One region of the Pseudonocardia nantongensis genome, then DNA from elsewhere that is predicted to be linked to it. Evidence: riboswitches for the same ligand, from Rfam matches in the RefSeq annotation. Region 1 holds a riboswitch; the other holds the start of a gene.
What was found. A riboswitch is a leader RNA that binds a small molecule or an ion and turns the genes downstream of it on or off. The one in region 1 is predicted to bind cobalamin.
Positions count from the first base shown of each region.

Region 2: it holds a riboswitch for cobalamin, as region 1 does, so the genes downstream of both, metE (5-methyltetrahydropteroyltriglutamate--homocysteine S-methyltransferase) here and ACLFMI_RS12030 (hypothetical protein) in region 1, are expected to answer to the same signal.

Region 1 covers NZ_JBKGXT010000009.1:126,957-132,309, forward strand. The annotation lists gene ACLFMI_RS12025 (DNA polymerase IV) at 1-1,180, shown strand, start outside; gene ACLFMI_RS12030 (hypothetical protein) at 1,273-1,644, opposite strand; cobalamin riboswitch at 1,681-1,854, opposite strand; gene ACLFMI_RS12035 (chloride channel protein) at 1,874-3,643, opposite strand; gene cobA (uroporphyrinogen-III C-methyltransferase) at 3,672-4,892, opposite strand; gene ACLFMI_RS12045 (cobalamin biosynthesis protein) at 5,109-5,353, opposite strand, start outside.
Region 2 covers NZ_JBKGXT010000005.1:225,451-230,803, reverse strand. The annotation lists gene mdo (NDMA-dependent methanol dehydrogenase) at 1-278, opposite strand, end outside; gene ACLFMI_RS07855 (copper chaperone PCu(A)C) at 623-1,150, shown strand; partial or broken gene ACLFMI_RS07850 (PDZ domain-containing protein) at 1,322-1,510, shown strand; cobalamin riboswitch at 1,721-1,905, shown strand; gene metE (5-methyltetrahydropteroyltriglutamate--homocysteine S-methyltransferase) at 2,088-4,421, shown strand; gene ACLFMI_RS07840 (ABC transporter substrate-binding protein) at 4,537-5,353, shown strand, end outside.

The DNA.
Region 1 (5,353 bases):
CGGCGCGTCCCCGGTGCTGGAACCGGTGTCGGTGGACGAGGCGTTCCTCGAGCCGCCGGACCTCGCGGGGGCGGACCCGGAGCAGGTGCACCGGTTCGGGACCGAGCTGCGGGCCGCGGTGCGGGAGCGGACCGGCCTGCCGGCCTCGGTCGGGGTCGGGTCCGGCAAGCAGGTCGCCAAGATCGCCTCCGAGCTGGCCAAGCCGGACGGGCTGCTGGTCGTCGCGCACGCCGAGCAGGACGCGGTGCTCGCGCCGCTGCCGGTCCGGTCGCTGTGGGGCATCGGACCGGTGTCCGGCGAGGCCCTGCGCAAGATCGGGATCGACACGATCGGGCAGCTGGCCGCGATGGACACCCGCGAGGTCGCCGGGATCCTCGGCACCGCGATGGGCACCGAGCTGCACCGGCTGGCGCGCGGGATCGACGACCGCCCGGTGGCCCCGCGCGGGGCGGCGAAGCAGATCAGCGCGGAGACCACGTTCGACACCGACCTGACGGCGATGAGCGCGGTGCACGAGGCGATCGGGACGATCGTCGCCGCGGTGCACCGGCGGCTGGTCGCCGACGGCCGGGCCGCCCGGACCGTCACCGTCAAGGCGCGCACCGGGGACTTCGTGACGGCGACCCGGTCGGAGACGACGCCGTTCGCCAGCCGGGAGCTCTCGACGCTGTCCGCGATGGCCCGCCGGCTGGCCGACGCCGCCGTCGGCGAGGGTGGGGTGCGGCTGCTCGGGGTGTCGGTGTCCGGGTTCGACGACGAGCCACCGCTGGCCCTGTTCGACGCCGTCCCCTCCGAGCAGGGCTGGGCGGCGGCCCCGGTCGACCCGACCACGAACGGGCTCCCGCGCACCCCGGTCGAGGAGCCGGTGGAGCCGGACCAGGTGACCGTCGACGACGGTGGCTTCGGCCCGCCGGAGGACGCGAACGGCGCCCGGATCGCCCCCGGTCCGACCCGGCCGGACGGCGAGGGCCCGCCGGAGCCGGAGCGCCCGTGGCGGGCCGGGGACGACGTGCGGCACCCCGAGCACGGGCACGGCTGGGTGCAGGGCGCCGGGCACGGCCGGGTCACCGTGCGCTTCGAGACCGCGGTGACCGGGCCGGGGCGGACCCGGACGCTGGACGCCGCCGACCCCGAGCTGACCCGGGCCGACCCGCTGGACAGCTGGCGCCCTGGGCCGTGAGCACGCCGCACCGCCGGCCGGGCCCGGGCGTGCCAGCACGTGCGCGCGGACACCCCGGCGCGGCGGCGGACACCCGGCGCGGCGGGCGGGGGTCAGCCGATCAGCGGGCTGCGGTGCGGTGGGGCCACCCGGGCCCCGGCCGGGACGCGCACGTCCAGCTCCGGGACGGCACGGGTCAGGCCGTCGAGCACCGAGCCGAGGGCGGCGTCGGCGGCGGGGTCGCCGGACACCAGCAGCACCGCGGCACCGGCCGACCGGCTCGCCGCCCACGCCGACACCCGGGCGACCGCGTCCCGCGGCGTGACCCGCTCGACCCGCCACGCCTCGGCGTAGAACAGGGCGACCGACTCGGGATCGTCGGCCCGGGGCGGGAAGGTGAACACGGTGTCGGCCTCCGCGAGCGGGTCGGCGGGGCCGGTGGCGGGGTCGGCTGCGGTGCCGAGCACCGACAGGACGGGGTTCATCGCAGGTCCTCCTCGAGGGGTCCTCGCCCTCAGCGCGGGAATCGTGCGACGACGGCGCAGTCTCCTGGCTCCCGGATCGTCACGCGCCCCCGGCCTTCCCGTCCGCGTCCGCGGCGGTGACCGTGTGCTGGGGACACGCTCCCCGATGACAGTGGCGGGACCGCGCCGGACTCGCACCGGCTTCCTGCCACCGTCGTCGGGTCGAGCCCATCACGCGGACTGACGACGGTCAACCGATCCCGGCCGACCCCACACCCCGCAGGTGGTCGAGCACGTCGTGCTCGGCGAGGGTGCCGCGCACCGGGCCGTCCGGGGTGTCGCGGACCGCGAGCCGGGTGCCGCGGTGCCGGGCGAGCAGGTCCAGCACGTCCCGGACGGGGGTGTCGGCGCCGAGCACCGGCAGCCCCGGATCCGCCGGGGCGGCGTCGGCGCCGAGCACGGACGGCCCCGGATCGGCCGGGGCGGGGCCCGGGCCGTCGCTCGCGACACCGGTCCCGGCGGCCGGCCGCTCGTCGACCAGCGGCGTGCCCCGCGGCACCAGGGCGCCCTCGACCGGCCGCATCAGCTCGCCGACGGTGACCCGGCGCAGCGCCTCGTCCACCGGGGTGTCGGCGGCGATGTCGATCCCGCGCCGCAACAGCTTGAGCGTGTAGATCGTGTCCCGCGACACCAGGTTGCTCAGCCCGGTGGCCAGCACGACGGCCGCCATCAGCGGCAGGATCAGCGCGTAGTCGCCGGTCAGCTCGAACACGATGAGCACCGCGGTGATCGGCGCGTGCGCGGCCCCGGCGAAGACCGCCGCCATCCCGACCAGGCCGAACGCGCCCGGGTTCAGGTCCAGCGCCGGGAACGCCGCGCTCGCCGCGATCCCGAACGCGGTGCCGGCGGTGCCGCCGACGAACAGCGACGGCGCGAACACCCCGCCCGAGCCGCCGATCCCGATCGTCAGGCTGGACGCGAGGATCTTGCCGACGACCAGGAGCAGCAGGAACCCGAGCGCGTACCGGCTCTCGATCGCGTTCTCCAGCACCGGGTAGCCGACCCCGTACATCTGCGGCAGCGCGAGCAGCAGGGCGCCGAGGAGCAGGCCACCGACCGCGGGGCGCAGCCACTCCGGGCCGCGCCAGACCCGGTCGCAGGCGTCCTCGACGACGTAGAGGATCCGCGCGAAGGCCCAGCCGAGCAGCCCGGCGAGCAGGCCGAGCACGGCGTAGAGCGGCAGGCTCGCGGCACTGCCGAGCTCGAAGTGCGGCAGGGTCAGGATCGCGGTGTCGCCCGCGATCAGCTTCGCGACGACGTTGGCCGTCACCGAGCTGATCACCAGGACGCCGAACGCCTCGGCGCTGAACGAGCGCAGGATCAGCTCCAGCCCGAACACCACACCGGAGATCGGCGCGTCGAACGTCGCGGAGATCCCGCCGGCGGCGCCGCAGCAGACCATCAGCACCATCCGGGTGGAGGGCACCCGCAGCCACTGCCCGATCGCCGAGCCCAGCGCGGAGCCGATCTGCACGATCGGGCCCTCCCGGCCGACCGAGCCGCCGGTGCCGATGCAGATCCCGGAGGCGAGCGCCTTCACCCCGGCCACCGTCGCCGGGATCCGGCCCCCGTTGCGGGCGACGGCGACCATCACCTCGGGGACGCCGTGGCCGCGGGCCTCCGGCGCGAACCGCTGGACCAGCGGGCCGTACACGAGCCCGCCGAGCACCGGAGCGACCAGCAGGAACCAGAACCCCAGTACGGGCAGGTGGGTCGAGGCCACCCGGCCGGCGTCGGAGAAGTCCGCGCGGCCGGTGACCAGCCAGGTCACCCCGAGGATCAGCTCGTGGAACAGCACCGATCCGAGGCCTGCCCCGAGGCCGATGATCAGCGCGAGGCCGACCAGGCCGGGACGGGTGCCGACCAGGGTGCGGTGCAGGGCGCGGCCGGCACCGCGCGGGCCCGCGAGGGCGCCGCCGGTCATCTCCTCCGGCATGCCGCCGAGGGTTGCATATTGCACGATTGCAGTGTGCAACCTGTTGCCGGGCTCACGACCCGACGGGTGCCTCCAGGCCGGCCACCGGCCCGATCACCACGATCGCCGGCGGGCTGATCTCGTGCTCGGCCGCGACCCGCGCGGCCGTCGCCAGGGTGCCGCGCACGCTGCGCTGGATGCGGGTGGTGCCGTCCTGCACGATCAGCATCGGGGTCTGCGGGTCCCGGCCGTGCTCGACGAGCACCTCGGCGAACCGGCCGAGCCGCTCGACGGCCATCATGAGCACGATCGTCCCGCGCATCCGGCCGAGCGCCGCCCAGTCGGTGAGGCTGCGCGGGTCCTCCGGGGCGACGTGCCCGGACACCACGACGATCTCGTGCGCCACCCCGCGGTGCGACACCGGCGTCCCGGCGACGGCGGGGGCGGCGAACGCGCTGGTGATCCCGGGGACGACGGTGACCGGCACCCCGGCCGCGGCGCAGGCCTGGACCTCCTCGAACCCGCGGCCGTAGACGAACGGGTCACCGCCCTTGAGCCGGACGACGAACCTGCCGGCCCTGGCGTGCTCGATCAGCAGCTCGTTGATCCGTTCCTGGGCCATCGCGCGGCCATAGGGGATCTTGGAGGCGTCCACGACCTCGACGTCGGCCGGGAGCTCGTCGATCAGGTCCCGCGGGCCCAGCCGGTCGGCGACGACGACCTGCGCCCGGGACAGCATCCGCCGGCCGCGCACGGTGATCAGCTCGGGGTCGCCGGGACCGCCCCCGACCAGCGCGACGCCGGCCTGCGGGGGCTCCGCGTCCTCGTCCACGGCACCGGACTGCAGCGCCTCGACCAGCGCGGTCCGCACGGCGGCCGACCGGCGGTGCGCGCCGCGGGCCAGTACGCCGACGGTGAGCCCGTCGTGCGCACCGGTAGCCGGGGTGACCGCGCTGCCGGCGGCGCCGTCGTCGGCGCGCACGCAGAAGATCCGGTTCCGCTCGGCCTCGGCGGTGACGGCGGCGTTCACGGCCGGGTCGTCGGTGGCCGCGATGGCGTACCAGGCACCCTCCAGGTCGCCGTCGGTGTAGCGGCGGGCGGTCCAAGTGACCTCCCGGGCCGACGCCATCCCCTCGACGGCCGGGGTCACCTCGGGCGAGACGACCTCGACGACCGCGCCGGACGCGATCAGGCGGGCGGTCCGGCGCTGGGCGACCTGCCCCCCGCCGACGACGACCGCCCGGCGTCCGGACAGGTCCAGGCCGACCAGGTACTGCTCGTGCTGCGCGCTCAACGACGTTCCTCTCCCGGGGTGTCCGTCCGCGCCCGGACACGGCGGCGGGAGCCCCGGGTCGCACCGGGGTCCCGCTCGACGGCGACGATCGAGGATAACGACCGGTGCCCGGCTGTCCGAGACCGCGGAGGCCAACCCCACACCACGACAGCCCCGGCCCCGCGGTGTGGCGCGTGGTGTGGGGGCGCGCCGGCCGGGGTCTCGGCGGGTCGGGGCTCAGCGGGCCCGGCGGGCGACGGCGACCGTGACGCCGTCGCCCGCGGTCTTCGGCACGATCAGCATCGCGCCGGGCCCGGCGGCGAGCAGCGCGGCGGCCTCGGCGACGCCCGGGGTGCCGGTCGCCGCGGCGACCCGGGCGCTGGGGTGCGGGACGGCCACCCCGGCGAGCGCGGGGGCGGTGAACCCGCACGGCACGGCGGGCGCCAGCGCGTCGAGCAGTCCGGGCTCGGCGGCCCGGACGT
Region 2 (5,353 bases), on a different contig from region 1:
TGGTAGAGGCCCACAGCGTCCATGACGTTGTAGTCCTTGGGGTTCGACTCGACCTGGTCGTACACGACGACCTCGAGGCCGTGGTACTTCATCGACTCGACGATCTTGTGGACGACATCCGTGCCGCGCAGGCCGGACGTCATCACCAGCGTCTTCTTGAAGCCCAGGTTGAGGGCCTCGGGCCCGATCATCTCGTGCGCGCCGGGGCCCATCAGCGCCCGGGGGAAGGGGTGGAACTCCTTGATGGGGAACGGCTTGAGCAGCTCGTCTACCTGCATGTCAGCCCTCTCTGCGGCAGGCGGATGGGTCGGGTCCGCACGCTAGGGGTGCTGTGGCCGGGAGCACAGGGGTGATCGCGATTACCCCTCGGGCGTCCGGGCAGGAGACCCCTACGAACGGAGGGGGCGGGGTGAGGTCGCCTCCCCCGGGCACGCCGACCGCCCGAAACTCACGGTCCAGCTACATCCGTCGCCCTACGCTCAGCGCCGTTCGGACGACGGCGGGAGCCGGGATGCGCGATGGCCGGTACAGGACGACGGTCGTCGCGGTCGGGTGTGCGCTGGTAGTTCTCCTCAGCGGATGCGGTGCCGGCCAGCTGGCGCAGACCGCGGCACAGGTGACGATGACCAACGGTGCCGAGGGCCGGGTCGGCGGCATCGCGATCCGTGACGCCCAGTTCGGGGCGGACGACCGCTCGGTGGCCGGGGACGCCCTCTACCGGCCAGGACAGGACGTGTCGTTGCAGCTCACGATCGTCCACGACGCGGCAGGGGCGGTCCCCGGCGTCCCGGAGCCGGACCGGTTGATCGAGGTGCAGAGCCCGATCGCCCGGTCGGCCCGCGTCGCCGGGGATACCCGGGTCGCGGCCGGGGAGGTGCTGGTCGCCGGGTACGACCGGGCGGTCGCCTCGGTGACCGTCCCCGGGGCACGCGCGATCGAGATCTCGCTGCTGGGCCTCACCGAGCCGTTGCGGGCGGCCATGACCTATCCGGTGGAGTTCACCTTCGCCCGGGCCGGATCGTTGGTGCTGGAGCTTCCGGTGGAGAACCCGCAGCTCCTCCCGCCGCGGGCCGAGGAATCGGCGGTCTACCCGCTGCCGGAGGTCGGCGACCTCTCGGGCACTCCGGCGGACCCGCGGGCGCCGCGATGAGCGCGTGGCGCGGCACGGCGGCGGTCGCGGCCGGGCAGTTGCTCGCCGACGGCACCGCCACCCACCCCTATCTCGGCGTCCGCCTGGCTCGTCTGACCCCGGAGATCCGTCGCGGCCTCGGGGTCGCCGCCGAGTCCGGCGCCCTGGTGACCGCGGTCGTCCCCGGCGAGCCGGCAGCCGCTGCCGGCGTCCGCCGGGGATGTCGTGGTCGCGCTCGGGGACCGACCGGTGACCTCGGTGGAGGACCTGATCGGTGCGCTGCGCGAGACCGAACCGCAGCAGGCCACCTCGATCGGCGTGCAGCGCGCCGGGCAGCGGGTCGACCTGCCGATCGCCATCGGTGCCCAAACCGGTCCGTGACGACCGCCCGGGGTCCAGGGGCCGGCACCGGCCGGTGATCACCGCGAACGCGCGAGCGTGTCGGGCCCGCGGGGCGCGATACCGTGGGGTGACGTGCCGGAACGACACCGGAACGGCTCGGGTGGCCTGTCCCGGATCTCTGGCCTAGGGTCGGTCCCGCCGACGGTTCGCCGGCGCGGCCCCGCGAGGGGACGTCGTGGGCGAGGCAAGAGGGAACCCGGTGCGAGTCCGGGACTGCCCCGCAGCGGTGAACGGGAACGACCACCGTCACGAGCACTGGGAGCGCCATCCCCGGGAAGCGACGGCCAGTAGGCATGTGAGTACTTGTCGCGGTCCGGACCGCGATAAGTACTCACGGGCGGCTCCGCCGCCCGTGCCCGTGAGTCCGAAGACCTGCCATCGGTGCGCGCGCCGACCGGCGCGCCGATCCGTGGCCTCGCGGGAGGGCCGAGCGGAGTGATCGGGCACGGCCGTGCCCGCCGGCGCATCGTGTGCCCGGCGGACGGACCGCCCGGCCGCGCCCTCGTCTCCTCCCCGCGCCACGGACCGCCACACGCGCTCGCGAGGAGAGAGGGTTGTGACGATCACATCAGAGTCGGGTACCGCAAGCACCGTTCTGGGATACCCGCGCATCGGGCCGAACCGGGAGCTGAAGCGCGCCACCGAGTCGTTCTGGGCCGGTCGCACCGACGCTTCCGCACTGCACGAGGTCGCGGCCGGGCTGCGCCGGGACACCTGGGCCGGGCTCCGCGACGCCGGGCTGGACCAGATCCCGGGCAACACGTTCTCGTTCTACGACCACGTGCTCGACACCGCGCTCGCCGTCGGGGCGGTGCCGCAGCGGTTCGCCGGGATCACCGAGAGGAGCGGAGCGGGAACGAGCATCGGCGCCGACCCGCTCGAGCGGTTGTTCGCGATGGCCCGGGGCCGGACCGGTGCCCCGGCCTGCGAGATGACCAAGTGGTTCGACACGAACTACCACTACCTGGTTCCCGAGATCGGGCCGGACACCCGGCTCGCCCCGGAGAGCCGCAAGGCGCTCGACGAGTTCACGGAGGCCCTGCGCTCCGACGTGCTCACCCGTCCGGTCCTGGTCGGGCCGGTGACCTTCCTGCTGCTGTCCAAGCCGGCGGAGGGGGCACCGGAGGGCTTCCGCCCGCTGGACCTGCTCGGTCCGCTGGTCGAGGTCTACCGCGACCTGCTGACCGAGCTCGCCGACGCCGGCGCGGAGTGGGTCCAGCTCGACGAGCCGGCCTTCGCCGCGGACCGGACCGACGAGGAGATCGCGGCCCTGCGCAAGGCCTACGACCGCATCGCCGCGGGGCCGCGGCGGCCGAAGGTGCTGGTCGCCTCGTACTTCGGTGAGCTGGGCCGGGCGCTGCCGGTGCTGGCCTCGACCGGCGTCGAGGGCCTGGCCCTGGACCTGGTCGCCGGGCGCTCCGACCTCGACGGCATCGAGTCGGTCGAGGGGATCGGGCGTAAGCGGGTGCTGGCCGGCGTCGTCGACGGGCGCAACGTCTGGCGCACCGACCTGGACGCCGCGCTGGCCACCGCGTCCCGGCTCGTCGATGTCGCGGGCCGGGTGGAGATCTCGACGTCGTGCTCGCTGCTGCACGTCCCCTACGACCTGTCGGTGGAGACCGCGCTGCCCGCGGACGTCGTCGACATGCTGGCCTTCGCCCGGCAGAAGGTCGACGAGGTGGTGCTGCTGGGCCGTGCGCTGCACGAGGGCCGCGCCGCGGTCGCCGCGGAGTTCGATGCGGCGAAGGCCACCCGGGAACGGGTGGCCGCGGCGTCGCGGCGGAACGAGGCCGTGCGGTCCCGGCTCGTGGAGCTGGGCGCCGACCACTACCGGCGCGGCGCGGGCGACGTCCGGGCCAAGGCCCAGCGCGCGGCGCTCGGCCTGCCGGACGTGCCGACGACGACGATCGGCTCCTTCCCGCAGACGTCCGAGATCCGCAAGGACCGGCAGGCGCACCGCACCGGGAAGATCACCGAGGACGAGTACGCCGACCGGATGCGCCGGGAGATCGCCCGCGTGGTGCGGCTCCAGGAGGAGATCGGCCTGGACGTGCTCGTGCACGGCGAGCCCGAGCGCAACGACATGGTCCAGTACTTCGCGGAGAACCTGGACGGGTTCGCGACCACCGAGCTGGGCTGGGTGCAGTCCTACGGCTCGCGCTGCGTGCGCCCGCCGATCCTGCACTCGGACGTGTCCCGCCCGGCGCCGATCACGGTCGGCTGGGCGACGTACGCGCAGTCGCTGTCGACGTCCTACGTCAAGGGCATGCTGACCGGCCCGGTCACCATCCTGGCCTGGTCGTTCGTGCGCGACGACCAGCCGCTCGGCGACACCGCGCGGCAGGTCGGGCTGGCACTGCGCGACGAGGTGGTCGACCTGGAGTCCGCCGGCATCCGGATCATCCAGGTGGACGAGCCGGCGCTGCGCGAGCTGCTGCCGCTGCACGAGCGGGACCGGCAGCCGTACCTGGACTGGGCGGTGGACTCGTTCCGGATGGCGGTCGGCGGAGTCACCGACAGCACCCAGATCCACACCCACCTCTGCTACTCGGAGTTCGGAGAGGTCGTCGGGGCGATCGACGGCCTGGATGCCGACGTCACCACAGTGGAGGCGGCCCGGTCCCGGATGGAGGTGCTCGGCGACCTGGGCCCGGGCGTCCCGCGCGGGCTGGGACCGGGCGTCTACGACGTCCACTCGCCGGAGGTGCCGGACGTCGACGAGCTCGCCGGCCAGCTCACCGCGGCGCTGCGGCACATCGGGTCGGAGCGGCTCTGGGCGAACCCGGACTGCGGGCTCAAGACGAGGGGTGAGCCCGAGACCGTCGAGGCGCTGACCCACCTGGTCGCCGCCGCCCGGCGGGTGCGCGCGACCGCGCAGACCACCGGCTGACGCCGGTGCGTTCCCGCGACGTCCGCCGGACCGGCTGTCACGGCGGACGTCGTGGGGGCATCCCTCACGTTCTATTGCCTGAACAATTGCTCAGATGTAGTTGTATGTCGTGATCGTGACGAGTTCCGGGGCGCGCGTGCTCGCCGCCCTGACGACGGCCGCGGCGTTGCTGCTGGCGGGCTGCGGTACCGGCGGCGGCGGTGCCCCCACCCCGGAGGGCGAGCTGGCGGTGGCGGTGGCGTTCCCGCCGCGCTCCGGCTACGCCTTCGACGCCGACGACGGCGCCCTGCTCAAGACCCTCGGCGTCGCGGAGACCCTGACCACCGTCGACGACCGGGTCCGTCCGGCGCCGGCGCTGGCCACCAGCTGGGAGCAGCAGGGCAACACCTGGCGGTTCACGCTGCGCCCGGATGTCACCTTCCACGACGGCACCCCGCTCACACCGGACGCCGTCGTCACCGCGCTGAGCTACGTCGCGGGTGTCGAGGCGCCGCCGCGGGCGATCCGCGGGATCGGTTTCGCGGTCGCCCCGGACGGCCCCGACGCCGTCCGGATCACCACGGCCGAGCCGGACCCCGTGATGCCGGTGCGCCTGTCCAGCGGGAACCTCGGGATCCTCGCCCCGGCCGCCTACGCCGGCGGCGGCGCCCCGGACGTGCTGCGCTCGGCGACCGGGCCGCTGGTGCTCGAGGAGGTCAACGGCTCCGATTCCGCGGTGCTGGTCCGCAACGACGGCTACTGGGGCGAGCCGGCCGGGTCCGCCCGGGTCACCGTGCGTTACGTCGAGGACCCACAGGCCCGCGCGCTCGCGGTGCAGGCCGGGGACGTCCAGTTCGCCGAGGGGCTGCCGCAGGCCCAGCTGGAGCAGGTCCGCTCGGCCGGCGCCGAGGTCGTCGAGTACCCGGTGGCGCGCACGGTGCCACTGCAGCTCA